DNA from 2 places in the Streptomyces sp. NPDC052773 genome. Region 1 is predicted to be linked to the other one. Evidence: riboswitches for the same ligand, from Rfam matches in the RefSeq annotation. Region 1 holds a riboswitch; the other holds the start of a gene.
The links. Region 1 has a riboswitch for cyclic di-AMP ahead of ACIG0D_RS31065 (C40 family peptidase). Riboswitches for the same ligand answer to the same signal wherever they lie in the genome.
Positions count from the first base shown of each region.

Region 2: another riboswitch for cyclic di-AMP. It lies ahead of ACIG0D_RS28335 (M23 family metallopeptidase); the one in region 1 lies ahead of ACIG0D_RS31065 (C40 family peptidase).

Region 1 covers NZ_JBITZX010000018.1:147,544-154,860, forward strand. The annotation lists gene ACIG0D_RS31055 (ATP-dependent Clp protease proteolytic subunit) at 1-401, shown strand, start outside; gene ACIG0D_RS31060 (hypothetical protein) at 409-717, shown strand; cyclic di-AMP (ydaO/yuaA leader) riboswitch at 1,074-1,280, shown strand; gene ACIG0D_RS31065 (C40 family peptidase) at 1,284-1,757, shown strand; gene ACIG0D_RS31070 (ATP-binding protein) at 1,913-2,371, opposite strand; gene ACIG0D_RS31075 (helix-turn-helix domain-containing protein) at 2,584-3,444, shown strand; gene ACIG0D_RS31080 (DUF397 domain-containing protein) at 3,454-3,675, shown strand; gene ACIG0D_RS31085 (8-amino-7-oxononanoate synthase) at 3,718-4,845, opposite strand; gene bioB (biotin synthase BioB) at 4,993-6,231, shown strand; gene ACIG0D_RS31095 (adenosylmethionine--8-amino-7-oxononanoate transaminase) at 6,224-7,317, shown strand, end outside.
Region 2 covers NZ_JBITZX010000015.1:116,311-123,627, reverse strand. The annotation lists gene ACIG0D_RS28350 (GNAT family N-acetyltransferase) at 1-2,072, opposite strand, end outside; gene ACIG0D_RS28345 (HPr family phosphocarrier protein) at 2,251-2,532, shown strand; gene ACIG0D_RS28340 (GntR family transcriptional regulator) at 2,741-3,436, opposite strand; gene ACIG0D_RS28335 (M23 family metallopeptidase) at 3,662-4,426, opposite strand; cyclic di-AMP (ydaO/yuaA leader) riboswitch at 4,439-4,606, opposite strand; gene ACIG0D_RS28330 (M16 family metallopeptidase) at 4,832-6,220, opposite strand; gene ACIG0D_RS28325 (M16 family metallopeptidase) at 6,217-7,317, opposite strand, start outside.

The DNA of each region.
Region 1 (7,317 bases):
CCATGTCGGCGCTCTACGACACGATCCGGTACGTGAACTGCGACGTGGAGACGATCTGCCTCGGCCAGGCAGGCTCCTCCGCCGCCGTGCTCCTGGCCGCCGGGACGCCGGGCAAGCGATACGCCCTGCCCGGCGCCCGGGTGGTGATCCGTCAGCCCGCGTTGCCGGAGCCGGTGCGGGGACAGGCCGGCGATCTCGCCATCCAGGCCGAGGAGTTGGTCCGCGTCCGGTCCCGCCTGGAGGAGATGCTGGTACGGCACACCGGGCGCAGCCGGGAGCAGGTGACCGCCGACATCGAGCGGGACACGATCCTCACCGCCCGGGAGGCGCTGGAGTACGGCCTGATCGACCGGATCATCACCGACCGCAGGGCCTCGGGCACCGCGCCCGGCGGGAGGTGAGCCGCCGATGCTGCCGCCCGAACTGCCGCCGCTGCCCGCGCTGACCCGCGCCGAGAGCGAGTTGATCGACCGTTACCTGGAGGTGGTGGACCTGCTCGGCCGGATCAACCCCGGCCGCCACGGTCACACGTACGGCGGACTGCGGGCCGCCCAGGCGCTGGTGGGCAAGGCCGCCGCCCTGCGCGACGCGCTGGCGCTGATGCACCAGCGGGGCGAGACGGAGCTGCACGCGCCGACGCTCGCGCGGGCGCTGCGCGTGCTCGACGGCGAACGCCGCACGGCGCGCGTCACCCTTCCGCCGCGCTCCGACAGTTGACGGCCCGGCACGCGTGAGCGGGGCTCGCCGCGCAGGTGGCGAGGCGTGCGCGGTCCGGCTGAAACGGACTGAACGGATTACCCACGTTCGGCGTAGCCACACCTCCTTTTTCGAGCTGGCTCAGGTTGCGCCGAGGGCGGTCCCTCGGGGCGGAATTGGGCATTCCGTCGCTGGTCCGGGGGGCAGTTGCGGTCTTGACTTCCGATCGCTCGTCAGGGTGTCCACCCGAACGGGTGAGTGGTGAGGAAGACCACAAATCCCCGGTTGCGTTGGGATTTTCGGACATGTGTGAGTCAAGATCCCTGTCTGACGACAAGACCCCGCCACCGCGGCGGGGCGATCCGGGCGGACGCCGAGTCCTGCCGCCGCCTGGATGCCCGGTCGACAGGAAGTGGATCGGCAGGAGTGGAGGACCCAAGCACGACGGGTCGCCGGTACGGACGGCTCCGCGAGGAGACGCCGGATCGAGCAGCCCTTGGGGTGAAGCCGCGGCAACGCGGCCGGGCTACTTCGCCAGCCCGAATCCGACAGGTCATCCTTCACAGGCGGCTGACGAAGGGTTGCGCATGAACGCGCTCAATCGTGTCCCGTCGCTCATGGCCCGGGCCGGCACGGCCTCGGCCCTGACCCTGGCCGCGGTCGGCGGCTCCGTGGTCGCCCCCGGCTTCGCCCCGGAGGCCGCGGCCGCCACGCCGGCAACGAAGGCCCTCCAGGTCGCCGCGTCCAAGAAGGGCTCCCCCTACAAGTGGGGCGCCACCGGACCGAAGCGGTTCGACTGCTCGGGGCTCACGCTCTACTCGTACAAGAAGGCGGGCAAGACCCTGCCGCGTACGGCCGCGGCGCAGTACAACAAGACGCGCCACATCTCCGCGAAGAGCCGCAAGGCCGGAGACCTGGTGTTCTTCCACTCGGGGTCCAACGTGTACCACGTGGGCATCTACGCCGGAAAGGGGAAGATCTGGCACGCCCCGAAGACCGGGGACGTCGTGCGGCTGCAGAAGATCTGGACGAAGAGCGTCTGGTACGGCCGGGTCAAGTGACCCCTGCGGGCCGGTGACGGCGCCCCTGACCCGCCGTCACCGCGCCCGGCAACGTCCGTGAGCGACCAGCCGGGCCCGCGCGCACCCGCGCGCGGGCCCGGCCTGCTTGTCGTGGGGCCGGCGCGCGCGTCGGTTTCGCGGCCGGGAGAGCCGGGTCAGGGTTCCTGCTGCTGTACCGCCGTCACCGGCCGGGCCGGGACCTTCCAGGGGAGTTCGATGGCGACGGTTTTGCCGCCCTCGCGGGTGGGGCGCACTCTCAGCCGGCCGCCGCACTCGGCGGTGAGACAGCGGATGATCACCATGCCGCGGCCGTTGTCCTGCTGCACCGCGTCCGGCAGCCGCTTGGGGAACCTCGGGTGGCTGTCCGTCACACCGATGCGCAAGTGTTCGTCACGGTCCACTTCCACGTCCACCGTGAAGGTGGGTGACTCCCCGAAGGTGTGCTGTACGGCGTTGGTGGCGAGTTCGGAGACGATCAGCCGGATGGTATCGGCCACCTCCGCGTCGGACGGCAGACCCCACTCGGCCAGGGTGCCGACCACATAGGCGCGAGCCGCGGAGACCGAGGCTGGATCGCTCGGCAGAGTGACGGATGCTTCCAGATGGTCTGCCATGGCGATGTCGTCCCTTTCCCACGGGACCGCGGACCGACACGAGGGCGAACGTTCGAGTACGGTCCCGGACTGGTGCTTCGTCGCCAGACTGCCACCATCGGGGCGATCCCGGTGGCGATCCACCAAGATATGCATATATCTGTCGCTCGAAGCGGTGAACTCTGCGACGACAGACCGTATTTGGGCGGCTCGGTTGGAGTAAGGAGGAGCCCATGCAGCACGGTCCTGCGGTACGCCGCCGGAAACTGGGCGCCGAACTGCGTGCGCTGCGCACGGGTGCGGGCCTGACGAGTGGTGAGGCGGCGCGGCTGGTGGGTTGGCACCAGTCCAAGGTGAGCCGGATCGAGACGGGCGCGAGCGGGGTGAAACCGGCCGATGTGCGGTTACTGCTGGATGCCTACGGGGTGAGCGATCCCCAGCTGCGGGAGTTGCTGCTGGTGCTGGCGGGGTCGGGCTGCGGGCAGGGCCGGGACCACTGGTGGCACGCCTATCGCGGGGTGCTGCCGCCCACCTACCGGGACTTCATCAGCCTGGAGTCGCAGGCCAGCGGCATGCGCACCCTGGAGACCTCGGTGGTGCCCGGGCTGCTCCAGACGCCCGAGTACGCCCGCGCGGTGACCCGGGCCGCCGTGGAGGGCCTGGACGAGGACCGGCTGGACACGCTGGTGGAGGTGCGGCTGGCCCGGCAGGACGTCCTGCGCTCCCAGCCGCCGCTGCGGCTCAGCGCGGTGCTGGACGAGGCGGTGCTGCGGCGCGAGGTCGGCGGCCCGGACGTCATGGAGGACCAGCTGCTCCGGCTGATGGAGGCGGCGCGGTTGCCGCAGGTGGGGCTCCAAGTGCTGCCGTTCGCCGCGGGGGCCCACATCGGCGTCACCGGGCCTTTCGTTATCTTCTCATTTTCGAACACTTCTGATCTGGATGTGGTTGTTCTCGACCACTTGACGAGTAGCCTCTATCTCGAACGGAAAGAAGATGTTGGGGCCTACACCGAGGCTTTCGACGCGCTTCGGAGGCACGCCCTGTCACCCGAGGAATCGTTGGAATACATCGCCGGGATAGCTGACGGCGCGTAAGGAGGCACCATGACCGTTCTGCCTCGGAACGTACCTTCCACGACCCATCTATCCGATGTCCACTGGCTGCGCAGCAGCTACAGCACGGGAGCGAACAACTGCGTGGAGACGGCCAGGCCCCGCTCGGGCGCCTGGGCCGGACTGCTCGCCGTACGCGACTCCAAGGACCCGGCCGGGCCCGCGCTGGTCTTCTCACCCGAGACCTGGGCGCACTTCACGGCCGCCGTCTGACCCACCGTCCACCGGGAGCGACGCACGGCCGTGGACGCCGACTCATGGCCGCGTTTCGCCGATCACACGTACAGCGCGTTCGATCTGGTCCCCGGAGAGGTCCGCGCGGGCGGTCAGCCGCAGCCGGGAGATGCCGTCGGGCACGGAAGGAGGTCGGAAGCAGCCCACGGCGAGTCCGGCGGTCCGGCAGTCGGCCGCCCAGCGCACGGCGCTCTCCGGGGACGGAGCGCGCACCGACACCACAGCGGCGTCCGGCCGTACCGCCTCGTGGCCCGCGGCCGTCAGCCGGGCGTGGAGTTCGCCCGCCACCGCGCGCGCCCGCTCCGCCCGCTCCGGCTCGCGGCGCAGCAGCCGCAGGGCCGCCAGGGCCGCGCCCGCCGCCGCCGGGGCGAGCCCCGTGTCGAAGATGAACGTCCGGGCCGCGTTGACCAGGTGGTCGATCACCCGGGCCGGGCCGAGCACCGCGCCGCCCTGACTGCCCAGCGACTTGGAGAGGGTGAGCGTGACGACGACGTCGTCCGCGCCCGCCAGGCCCGCCGCGTACGCGGCACCCCGGCCGCCCGCCCCGAGCACCCCGAGGCCGTGCGCGTCGTCCACCACCAGCCCGGCCCCGTGCTCCCGGCAGGCCGCCGCCAGCTCCGCCAGCGGGGCCGCGTCGCCGTCCACCGAGAAGACCGTGTCGGACACCGCGACGGCCGGCCCGTCGTGGGTCCCGATCGCCTTGCGGACGGCGTCCGGGTCGGCGTGCGCCACCACCTGAGTGGTGCCGCGGGCCAGCCGGCAGCCGTCGATGAGGGAGGCGTGGTTGCCCGCGTCGGAGACGATGAGCGAGCCGTGCGGGGCCAGCGCGGTGACCGCGGCGAGGTTGGCCGCGTAGCCGGAGGAGAAGACCAGGGCGGCCTCGAAGCCGCAGAAGTCGGCCAGCTCGCGTTCGAGTTCCCCGTGGAGTTCGGTGGTGCCGGTGACCAGCCGCGAGCCGGTCGAGCCGCCGCCCCAGACGCGCGCCGCGCGGGCCGCGCCCTCGGTGACCTCGGGGTGGCGGGCCAGGCCCAGGTAGTCGTTGCTCGCGAGGTCCAGCAGGGGCGAGTCGGCGGGCCGGGGCCGCAGGGTGCGGACGAGTCCCGCGCCGCGGCGCAGTTCCGCCTGCTCGTCGATCCAGCCGAACGCCATGGGTCCTCCGGGGATTTTGTAGGCAGTGCACAGACACTAGCGGCCCGTCCCGCGGGCCAGGATGTGGCAATCCACACACCACGAAGTGACGCTGTTGTGCGAACTCTCCTTGGCCCGGAGCACCTCCGTAGGACAGGATCGGCTCTCATGGACCTGCTGAACACGCTGGTGGACAAGGGGCTTCGGCGCGAGCTGCCGACCCGCGAGGAGGCGCTGGCCGTCCTCGCGACGACCGACGACGAACTGCTCGATGTGGTGGCCGCGGCCGGAAAGGTACGCCGCCACTGGTTCGGCCGACGGGTGAAACTCAACTATCTCGTCAACCTGAAGTCCGGCCTGTGTCCGGAAGACTGCTCCTACTGCTCCCAGCGGCTCGGCTCCAAGGCCGACATCCTGAAGTACACCTGGCTCAAGCCCGACGAGGCCTCCAAGGCCGCCGCCGCGGGCCTGGCCGGGGGTGCCAAGCGGGTCTGCCTGGTGGCCAGCGGGCGCGGTCCGACGGACCGGGACGTGGACCGGGTCTCCGAGACCATCAAGGCGATCAAGGAGCAGAACGAGGGCGTCGAGGTGTGCGCCTGCCTGGGTCTGCTCTCCGACGGCCAGGCGGAGCGGCTGCGCGAGGCGGGCGCCGACGCCTACAACCACAACCTGAACACGTCCGAGGGGACGTACGGGGAGATCACGACCACGCACACCTACGCCGACCGGGTCGACACCGTGCAGAAGGCGCACGCGGCGGGCCTGTCGGCGTGCTCCGGCCTGATCGCGGGCATGGGCGAGAGCGACGAGGACCTGGTCGACGTCGTCTACTCGCTGCGCGAGCTGGACCCGGACTCCGTCCCGGTGAACTTCCTGATCCCGTTCGAGGGCACCCCGCTGGCGAAGGAGTGGAACCTCACCCCGCAGCGCTGCCTGCGGATCCTGGCGATGGTGCGGTTCGTCTGCCCCGACGTGGAGGTGCGGATCGCGGGCGGCCGTGAGGTGCATCTGCGCTCCATGCAGCCGCTGGCGCTGCACCTGGCGAACTCCATCTTCCTCGGCGACTACCTCACCAGTGAGGGCCAGGCCGGCAAGGCCGACCTGGAGATGATCGCGGACGCCGGGTTCGAGGTGGAGGGCGCCGACCAGGTGACCCTGCCGGAGCACCGCGCGCAGGCCGGCGGCGGCTGCGGCTCGCACGCGAGCGCGGGCGGCGGGTGCGGGTCCCACGAGGACGCGGGCGCCGGGTGCGGGTCCCACGAGGACGCGGGCGCCGGGTGCGGGTCCCACGAGGGCGGCGGCGTGTGCGGTACGGCCGCCGCGGTGCCGGCGGCGACCGAGCCGCGCACCGACCTGGTCGCCGTACGCCGCCGGGGCGCCGGGACGGATCTCGCGCCCAATGCCTGAGCTGAGCGTGCCGGAGCTGCTCGAACTCGACCGGCGGCACGTCTGGCATCCGTACGGCCCGATGCCGAACCAGCAGGTCCCGCTCGTCGTGGAGTCGGCGAGCGGGGTGCGGCTGAAGCTCGCGGGCGGCTCGGAGGAGCTGGTCGACGGCATGTCGTCCTGGTGGTCGGCCATCCACGGCTACAACCACCCGGTGCTGAACGAGGCGGCGCGCGAGCAGCTGGGGCGGATGAGCCACGTCATGTTCGGCGGGCTCACCCACGAGCCCGCCGTCCGGCTGGCGAAGCTCCTTGTCGACTTGTCGCCCGAGGGGCTGGAGCATGTGTTCCTCGCCGACTCCGGTTCGGTGTCGGTCGAGGTCGCGGTCAAGATGTGCCTCCAGTACTGGCGTTCGCTGGGCCGCCCCGAGAAGCACCGGATGATGACCTGGCGGGGCGGCTACCACGGGGACACCTGGCAGCCGATGGCGGTCTGCGACCCCCAGGGCGGGATGCACCAGCTGTGGACCGGCGTCCTGCCGCGCCAGCTCTTCGCGGACCCGCCGCCCGCCGAGTACGAGGAGGCGTACGCCGACCACCTGCGCACCCTGATCGCCGAGCACGCCCACGAGCTGGCCGCGGTGATCGTCGAGCCGGTGGTGCAGGGCGCGGGCGGGATGCGGTTCCACTCCCCCGCCTATCTGCGGGTGCTGCGGGAGGCGTGCGACGCCCACGACGTGCTGCTGGTGTTCGACGAGATCGCCACCGGGTTCGGCCGTACGGGCGCGCTGTTCGCGGCGGAGCACGCGGCGGTGTCGCCGGACGTGATGTGCGTGGGCAAGTCGCTCACCGGCGGCTATCTGACGCTGGCGGCGACGCTGTGCAACCCCCGGGTGGCGGACGGGATCTCGCAGGGCGAGGTGCCGGTCCTCGCCCACGGCCCGACCTTCATGGGCAACCCGCTGGCCGCCGCGGTGGCCTGCGCCTCGATCGAGCTGCTGCTCGGTCAGGACTGGCTCGCCGACGTCAAGCGGATCGAGGCGGGCCTGCGGGACGGGCTGGCCCCGGCCGCCGGGCTGCCCGGGGTACGGGACGTACGGGTCCTCGG
Region 2 (7,317 bases), on a different contig from region 1:
ATGTCCTCGTACTCGGGCACCTTGCCGGGGTCGGCGGCCTCGCGGCGCCACCGCGCGTACTTGACCACCTCGGCGAGGGCGCGGACGGCGCGTTCGGCGGCGGGGTACGCGGGGATGAGGCGGGTGGCGCCGGGGGCCTGGGCGGCCGGCCCCGGTTCCGGGGCGGCGTCCGGTGCGGTGGTGCCGGGTGTGGCGGTACGCGCGCGGGGGGCCGTGCTGGTGGCGGCCGACAGGGCCTCCGCGAGGCCGCCGAGTTCCACGTGCACGACCAGCACCGGCTTGGACGGCGCCCGCTCGGCGGCGGAGCGCAGTGCCTCGGCCAGCGCGGCGTCCCCGGCGGACTCCTCGCCGATCGCCGGTATCGCCGTGACCACGACGGCGTCGCAGGTGTCGTCGGCCAGCGCGCGGGAGAGCGCCGCGCGGAAGTCCTCCGGGCCGGCCTCGGTCGTCAGGTCCAGGGGCGGTGTGGGCCGCAGGCCCTCGGAGAGGCACGCGTCGTAGGTGAGCACGCCCAGGGACTCGGAGTTGCCGAGGATCGCCACGCGCGGGCCGCGCGGCAGCGGCTGGCGGGCGAGCAGGAGCCCGGTGTCGACCAACTCGGTGATGGTGTTCACGCGGATCACGCCGGCCTGGCGCAGCAGCGCGGACACGGTGGCGTGCGGCAGCCGGGTGGCGCGGACCGCGTGCCCTTGGGGGGCGGATCCGGCGCTCTGGACCACGACGAGGGGCTTGGCCGCCGCCGTGCGGCGTGCCAGGCGGGTGAACTTGCGGGGGTTGCCGATGGACTCCAGGTACATGAGGACGACGTCGGTGTCCGGGTCGTCGTACCAGTACTGGAGGACGTCGTTGCCGGAGACGTCCGCGCGGTTGCCGGACGAGACGAAGGTGGACACGCCGGTGACCCCCGTGACCCCGCCGCCGCGCCGGTGGAGGCGGGAGAGCAGGGCGATGCCGATGGCGCCGGACTGGGCGAACAGGCCGATGCGTCCGGGCCGGGGCGGTTCGGGGGCGAGGGAGGCGTTGAGCCGGACGTCCTGGGAGTTGTTGACGATGCCGAAGGCGTTCGGCCCGATGATCCGCATGCCGTACGCGCGCGCGTGCCGGACGAGGGCGCGCTGGCGCTCGCGTCCCTCGGGGCCGCTCTCGGCGTATCCGGCGGAGATCACGACGAGCCCCTGGACGCCGTGCTCGCCGCACTCGGTGACGACCTCGGGGACGTGCTCGGCGGGGACGGCGACGACCGCGAGGTCGACGGGCCCGTCGATGTCGCGCACCGAGCGGTACGCCGGCACCCCGTCCAGTTCCTTCTGCCCGTCGGGCAGGGCGCGGTTCACCGCGTAGAGGCGGCCGGTGAAGCCCGCGTCGCGGATGTTGCCGAGCACGGAGCGGCCCACCCCGCCGGGGGTGCGGCCCGCGCCGACGACGGCGACCGAGCCGGGGGCGAGCAGCCGCTGCACGGACCGGGCCTCGGCGCGCTGTTCGCGCGCGTACTGCACGGCCAGGGAGCGATCGGTGGGTTCGAGGTCCAGCTCCAAGCGGACGACGCCGTCCTCGAAGCTGCGCTTCTGGGTGTACCCGGCGTCCGTGAACACCTTGATCATCTTGGTGTTGGCGGGGAGCACCTCGGCGGCGAAGCGGCGGATGCCGCGCTCGCGGGCGACGGCGGCGATGTGTTCGAGGAGGGCGGAGGCGACACCGCGGCCCTGGTGGGCGTCCTGCACCAGGAAGGCGACCTCGGCCTCGTCGGCGGGTGCGGAGGCGGGCAGTCCGTTGGCGCCGATGCGGTCGTAGCGTACGGTGGCGATGAACTCGCCGCCGATCGTGGCCGCGAGTCCCACCCGGTCCACAAAGTCGTGGTGCGTGAAGCGGTGGACGTCCTTCGTGGACAGGCGCGGGTAGGGCGCGAAGAAGCGGTAGTACTTCGACTCGTCCGAGACCTGCTCGTAGAAGCTGACCAGGCGCTCGGCGTCGTCAACGGTGATGGGGCGGATGCGCGCGGTGCCGCCGTCGCGCAGCACCACGTCGGCTTCCCAGTGGGCGGGGTACTCGTGCCGGTCCGACGAGGTCTGCATGGGCCCCAGAGTACGGCTCGCGTCCGACAACGGCGCGGGGCAGTCTGTGAGGACGGAAGCACGGACCGAGGCCGCGGTCCGGCGTCACCCGGTGGAGGGGACACGTCCGCTCCGGGAGCATGCTTCGCGATATGGGAAACTGGTCTAGACAACCCTGAACACCGAAGGGCAGCAACACATGGCTGAGCGCCGCGTCAACGTCGGCTGGGCCGAGGGCCTTCACGCCCGCCCCGCCTCCATCTTCGTCCGAGCCGCCACGGCCGCAGGCGTCCCGGTGACGATCTCCAAGGCCGGTGGCAACCCGGTCAACGCGGCCTCCATGCTGGCCGTTCTCGGCCTGGGCGCCCAGGGCGGCGAGGAGATCGTCCTCGCCTCCGACGCCGAGGGCGCGGACGCCGCTCTCGACCGCCTGGCCAAGCTGGTCGCCGAGGGTCTCGAGGAGCTCCCCGAGACCGTCTGACGCTCGCGCGGCAGTCACGTGGAAACGCGTCACCGCGTCGCCCTTTCGGGGCGGCGCGGTTTCGCTTTTCCCGGGATGAATGCGAGGGCCCTCTGGTGAATTCCGGGCAGGCGTCCGGCGCGCGCACGGTCAATTACCGGCACGCCGAAAAAGGGCAGGGAAAATCCGCCGCCCATCGAATAACCGTTCTTTGTATACGGTGCCCGTGTTAATGCCGCAGGCCCGAGATGTTTACGGCGTGTTGCGAATTCCTCACACGCTCCGGGCGCTCCCCGCCCGGGCCGAACCGCAGCCGGTGCGCCGCGCTCGCGCGCTCGGTGTGCAGCGCGGTGATCGCCCGCGCGCGTTCGCTGTCGCCGCGCGCGACGGCGTCGACGATCGCCCCGTGCTCCGCCCAGGCCTCCACCGGGCCGGCCGGCGCCTCGACCGTGTACATCCAGGCGATCTTGTGCCGCAGCTGGGTCAGCGTCGAGGTGAGCGCGGGGCTGCCGGAGGCCTGCGCCAGCGTCTCGTGGAACCAGCCGCCCAGGGAGCGCAGGTCGTCGCTGTGGCCGCGGCGGGCGCGCTCCTGGCCCAGCCTTACCAGGCCGCGCAGCACCTTCAGGTGGGCCTCGGTGCGCCGCTGCGCCGCACGGGAGGCGCCCAGCGGCTCCAGCAACAGCCGCATCTCCAGCAGGTCGGCGGCCTCCTGCTCGGTCGGTTCGGCGACGCACGCGCCCGCGTGGCGCCGGGTCACGACGAAGCCCTCGGCCTCCAGCGTGCGCAGGGCCTCCCGGACGGGGACGCGCGAGACGCCGTAGCGGCGGGCGAGCAGTTCCTCGGTGAGCCGGCTGCCGCGCTCGTAGACACCCGCGACGATGTCGTCCCGGATCGCCGTACACACCGAGTGCGCCGGAATACGCATGACCGACCTCCGCCTTAATCCCCGTGAAACGTCGACGATTGACGTGTGTTCAGCGACTCTATTGCAATGGGGCGGAATTTCCGATGGCGGGCCGGAATCCATGGATATTTTTTGGACAAGGGGGCGGCCGAAACGCCGAAAGCCCCGGCGCGGGCCGGGGCTCGGAGACTCCTGAGGGGCTGGGAGACGTCCTGCGGGGCTCGGAGACGTCCCGCGGGGGCTGGGTCAGATGTTCACGCCGTGCGCGCGCAGGTATGCGACCGGGTCGATGTCGGAGCCGTACTCCTGGCTCGTGCGGGCCTCGAAGTGCAGGTGCGGGCCGGTGACGTTGCCGGTGGCGCCGGACAGGCCGATCTGCTGGCCCGGGGTCACCGTCTGGCCGACGGAGACACCGATGGAGGACAGGTGGCCGTACTGGGTGTACGTGCCGTCGTGCATCCGGATGACCACCTGGTTGCCGTACGCCCCGCCCCAGCCGGCCTCGACGACCGTGCCGGCGCCGACCGCGTGGACGGAGGTGCCGGTCGCGGCGTGGAAGTCGACACCGGTGTGGCTGCCGGAGGACCACAGGGAGCTGCCGGCCTGGTAGCCGGTGGAGACGTAGGAGCCGGTGATCGGCATCACGAAGGTGTTCAGGCGCTTGCGCTCGGCCTCGCGGGCGGCGCGCTCCTGCTCCTCGCGGGCCTTGCGGGCCTCCTCCTCGGCGCGCTTCTTCGCGGCGGCCACGGCCTTCTCCTCGGCGGCGGCCCGCTCGGCGGCCTGCTGCTGTGCGGCGGCCTGGGCGTCGATCTGGTCGGCGACCTCGTCGCCGATGGTGAGGACCGGCAGCAGGCCGGTCTGCTCGGCGGCGGCCTCCGCGGCGAGCGCGGGGCTCGCCAGGGTGCCGATGACGCCGGTGGTGGTGAGTGCCGCGACACCCGCCGCGCGGGCGGTGGAGCGCTGCATCCGGCTGGGACGACGATGCTTCCCGGTGGCGCGCGTGAACGCCATGAAGTGGCTGGTCCTTTCCTTCCCTCTCGCCTACCGGGTTAGCTGACGGGTTCGGAGCAGGAAGGTCTCCTACGGACCCCCTCGCGGGCTGCGCGGGCGTCCGATTCACCCCAGGGACTTGATGGTTGGGTCCCCGGCTCCCCTGGCTCGCGCCGTACGGGGACTCGGCGATGGCTGTCCGGTGCCGCGGGTGCGGCGCACTGCCTGACGAACAGCCCGGACGACGCTAAGACGACCGGCTTTCAAAGCCCAAACGGATGCGGGTTTTTGTAGCGCATCCCACAGGTCAGACAGGCAACCTCCGCCCCAATTCGGACATGAAGGGGCCCTGGCGACGCATCGGTCACCAGGGCCCCTCCGCGCGGATGTGCCGCAGCGCTCGGCGTGGGTGTGCCGCCCGGGCGTCTACTCGGCGGCCACGACGGTGACTTCGCCGATGCCCAGAGCCTCCACGGGCTCCTTGATCTGCGCCGCGTCACCGACGAGGACGGTCACGAGACGGTCCACCGGGAAGGCGTTGACCACCGCGGCGGTGGCCTCGACCGTGCCGGTCGCGGCCAGCTGCCGGTACAGCGTCGCCTGGTAGTCGTCGGGCAGGTGCTGCTCGACCTGGTCGGCCAGCGTGCTCGCGACGGCCGCCGCCGTCTCGTACTTCAGCGGTGCCACGCCGACCAGGTTCTGCACGGCGACGTCCCGCTCGGCGTCGGTCAGGCCCTCCGCGGCGAGCGTGCGCAGCACCGTCCACAGGTCCTTCAGGGCGGGGCCGGTGTTCGGGGTGTCCACCGAGCCGCTGATGGCGAGCATCGAGGCGCCCGTGCCGTCCGGGGCGGACCGCAGGACCTGGCCGAACGCCCGCACGCCGTACGTGTAGCCCTTCTCCTCGCGCAGGACGCGGTCCAGGCGGGAGGTGAGGGTGCCGCCGAGGCAGTAGGTGCCGAGCACCTGGGCGGGCCACACGCGGTCGTGCCGGTCGGGACCGATACGGCCGATGAGCAGCTGCGTCTGGACGGCGCCGGGGCGGTCGACGATGACCACGCGCCCGGTGTCGTCGGCGGTGACCGGCGGCACGGGGCGGGGCTGGGCCGGGGAACCGGTCCAGGAGCCGAGGGTGTCGCCGAGGAGGGCGTCCAGGTCGATGCCGGTGAGGTCGCCGACCACCACGGCGGTGGCCGTGCCCGGACGGACGTGCCGCTCGTAGAAGGAGCGCACGGCCGCCGAGTCGATCTTCGCGACCGTCTCCTCGGTGCCCTGGCGCGGACGCGACATGCGCGAGGTCGCCGGGAACAGCTGCCGGGACAGCTCCTTGGCGGCCCGCCGGGACGGGTTGGCCAGCTCGTGCGGGATCTCGTCCAGGCGGTTGCGCACCAGCCGCTCGACCTCGCTGTCCGCGAAGGCGGGAGCCCGCAGGGCGTCGGCGACCAGCCCGAGGCCCTTCTCCAGGCGGGAGGCCGGGACCTCGAGGCTGAGCCGTACGCCCGGGTGGTCGGCGTGCGCGTCGAGGGTGGCGCCGCAGCGCTCCAGCTCGGCGGCGAACTCCTCCGCGGAGTGCTTGTCGGTGCCCTCGGAGAAGGCACGCGCCATGATCGTGGCGACGCCGTCCAGGCCGGCGGGCTCGGCATCCAGCGGCGCGTCGAGCAGGACCTCGACGGCGACGACCTTCTGGCCGGGGCGGTGGCAGCGCAGCACCGTCAGGCCGTTGTCGAGGGTCCCGCGCGTGGGGGCCGGGAACGCCCACGGCCTGGCCTCGCCCGGCTGCGGCTGGGGGTGGAACTCCATGGTGGTCAGCTCGGTCACTTCGCCGCCTCCTCGTGGGCGTCGGCGGCTTCCACGGTCGCCGCGGATTCCGGGTCCTCGGTGCCCTCGACTTGCTCGGGCTGCTCGGGGGTGATCGGCTCGTAGACGAGCACCGCGCGGTTGTCGGGCCGCAGGCGGGCCTTGGCGATCTCCTGGACCTCCTCGGGCGTCACCTCCAGCACACGCTGCACGGCGGTGAGGGCGAGCTGCGGGTCGCCGAACAGCACGGCGTACCGGCACAGTTCGTCGGCGCGGCCCGCTACCGTGCCGAGCCGGTCCAGCCACTCGCGCTCCAACTGGGCCTGGGCGCGCTCCATCTCCTCGGCCGTGGGGCCCTCCTCGGCGAACCGGGCCAGCTCCTCGTCGATGGCGGTCTCGATGACCGGCACCTCCACGTCGCCGGAGGTCTTCACGTCCAACCAGCCCAGGGAGGGCGCCCCGGCCAGCCGCAGCAGCCCGAAGCCGGCCGCGACGGCCGTACGGTCCCGGCGGACCAGCCGGTTGTACAGGCGGGAGGACTCGCCGCCGCCGAGAATGGTCAGCGCCAGGTCGGCCGCGTCGCACGCGCGCGTGCCGTCGTGCGGGAGGCGGTAGGCGGCCATCAGGGCGCGCGCGGGGACCTCCTCCTCGACGACCTCGCGCAGCTGCTCGCCGATGATGTCGGGCAGCGTTCCGTCGCGCGGGGCGGGCTTGCCGTCGTGGGACGGGATGGAGCCGAAGTACTTCTCGATCCACGCGAGGGTCTGCTCGGGGTCGATGTCGCCGACCACCGAGAGGACCGCGTTGTTCGGCGCGTAGTAGGTGCGGAAGAACTCCCGCGCGTCCTCCAGGGTCGCCGCGTCCAGGTCGGCCATCGAGCCGATCGGCGTGTGGTGGTAGGGGTGGCCCTCCGGGTAGGCGAGGGCGGTCAGCTTCTCGAAGGCGGTGCCGTAGGGGACGTTGTCGTAGCGCTGGCGGCGCTCGTTCTTGACGACGTCCCGCTGGTTCTCCATGGACTCCTCGTCCAGGGCGGCCAGCAGGGAGCCCATGCGGTCGGCTTCCAGCCAGAGGGCGAGCTCCAGCTGGTGGGCGGGCATGGTCTCGAAGTAGTTGGTGCG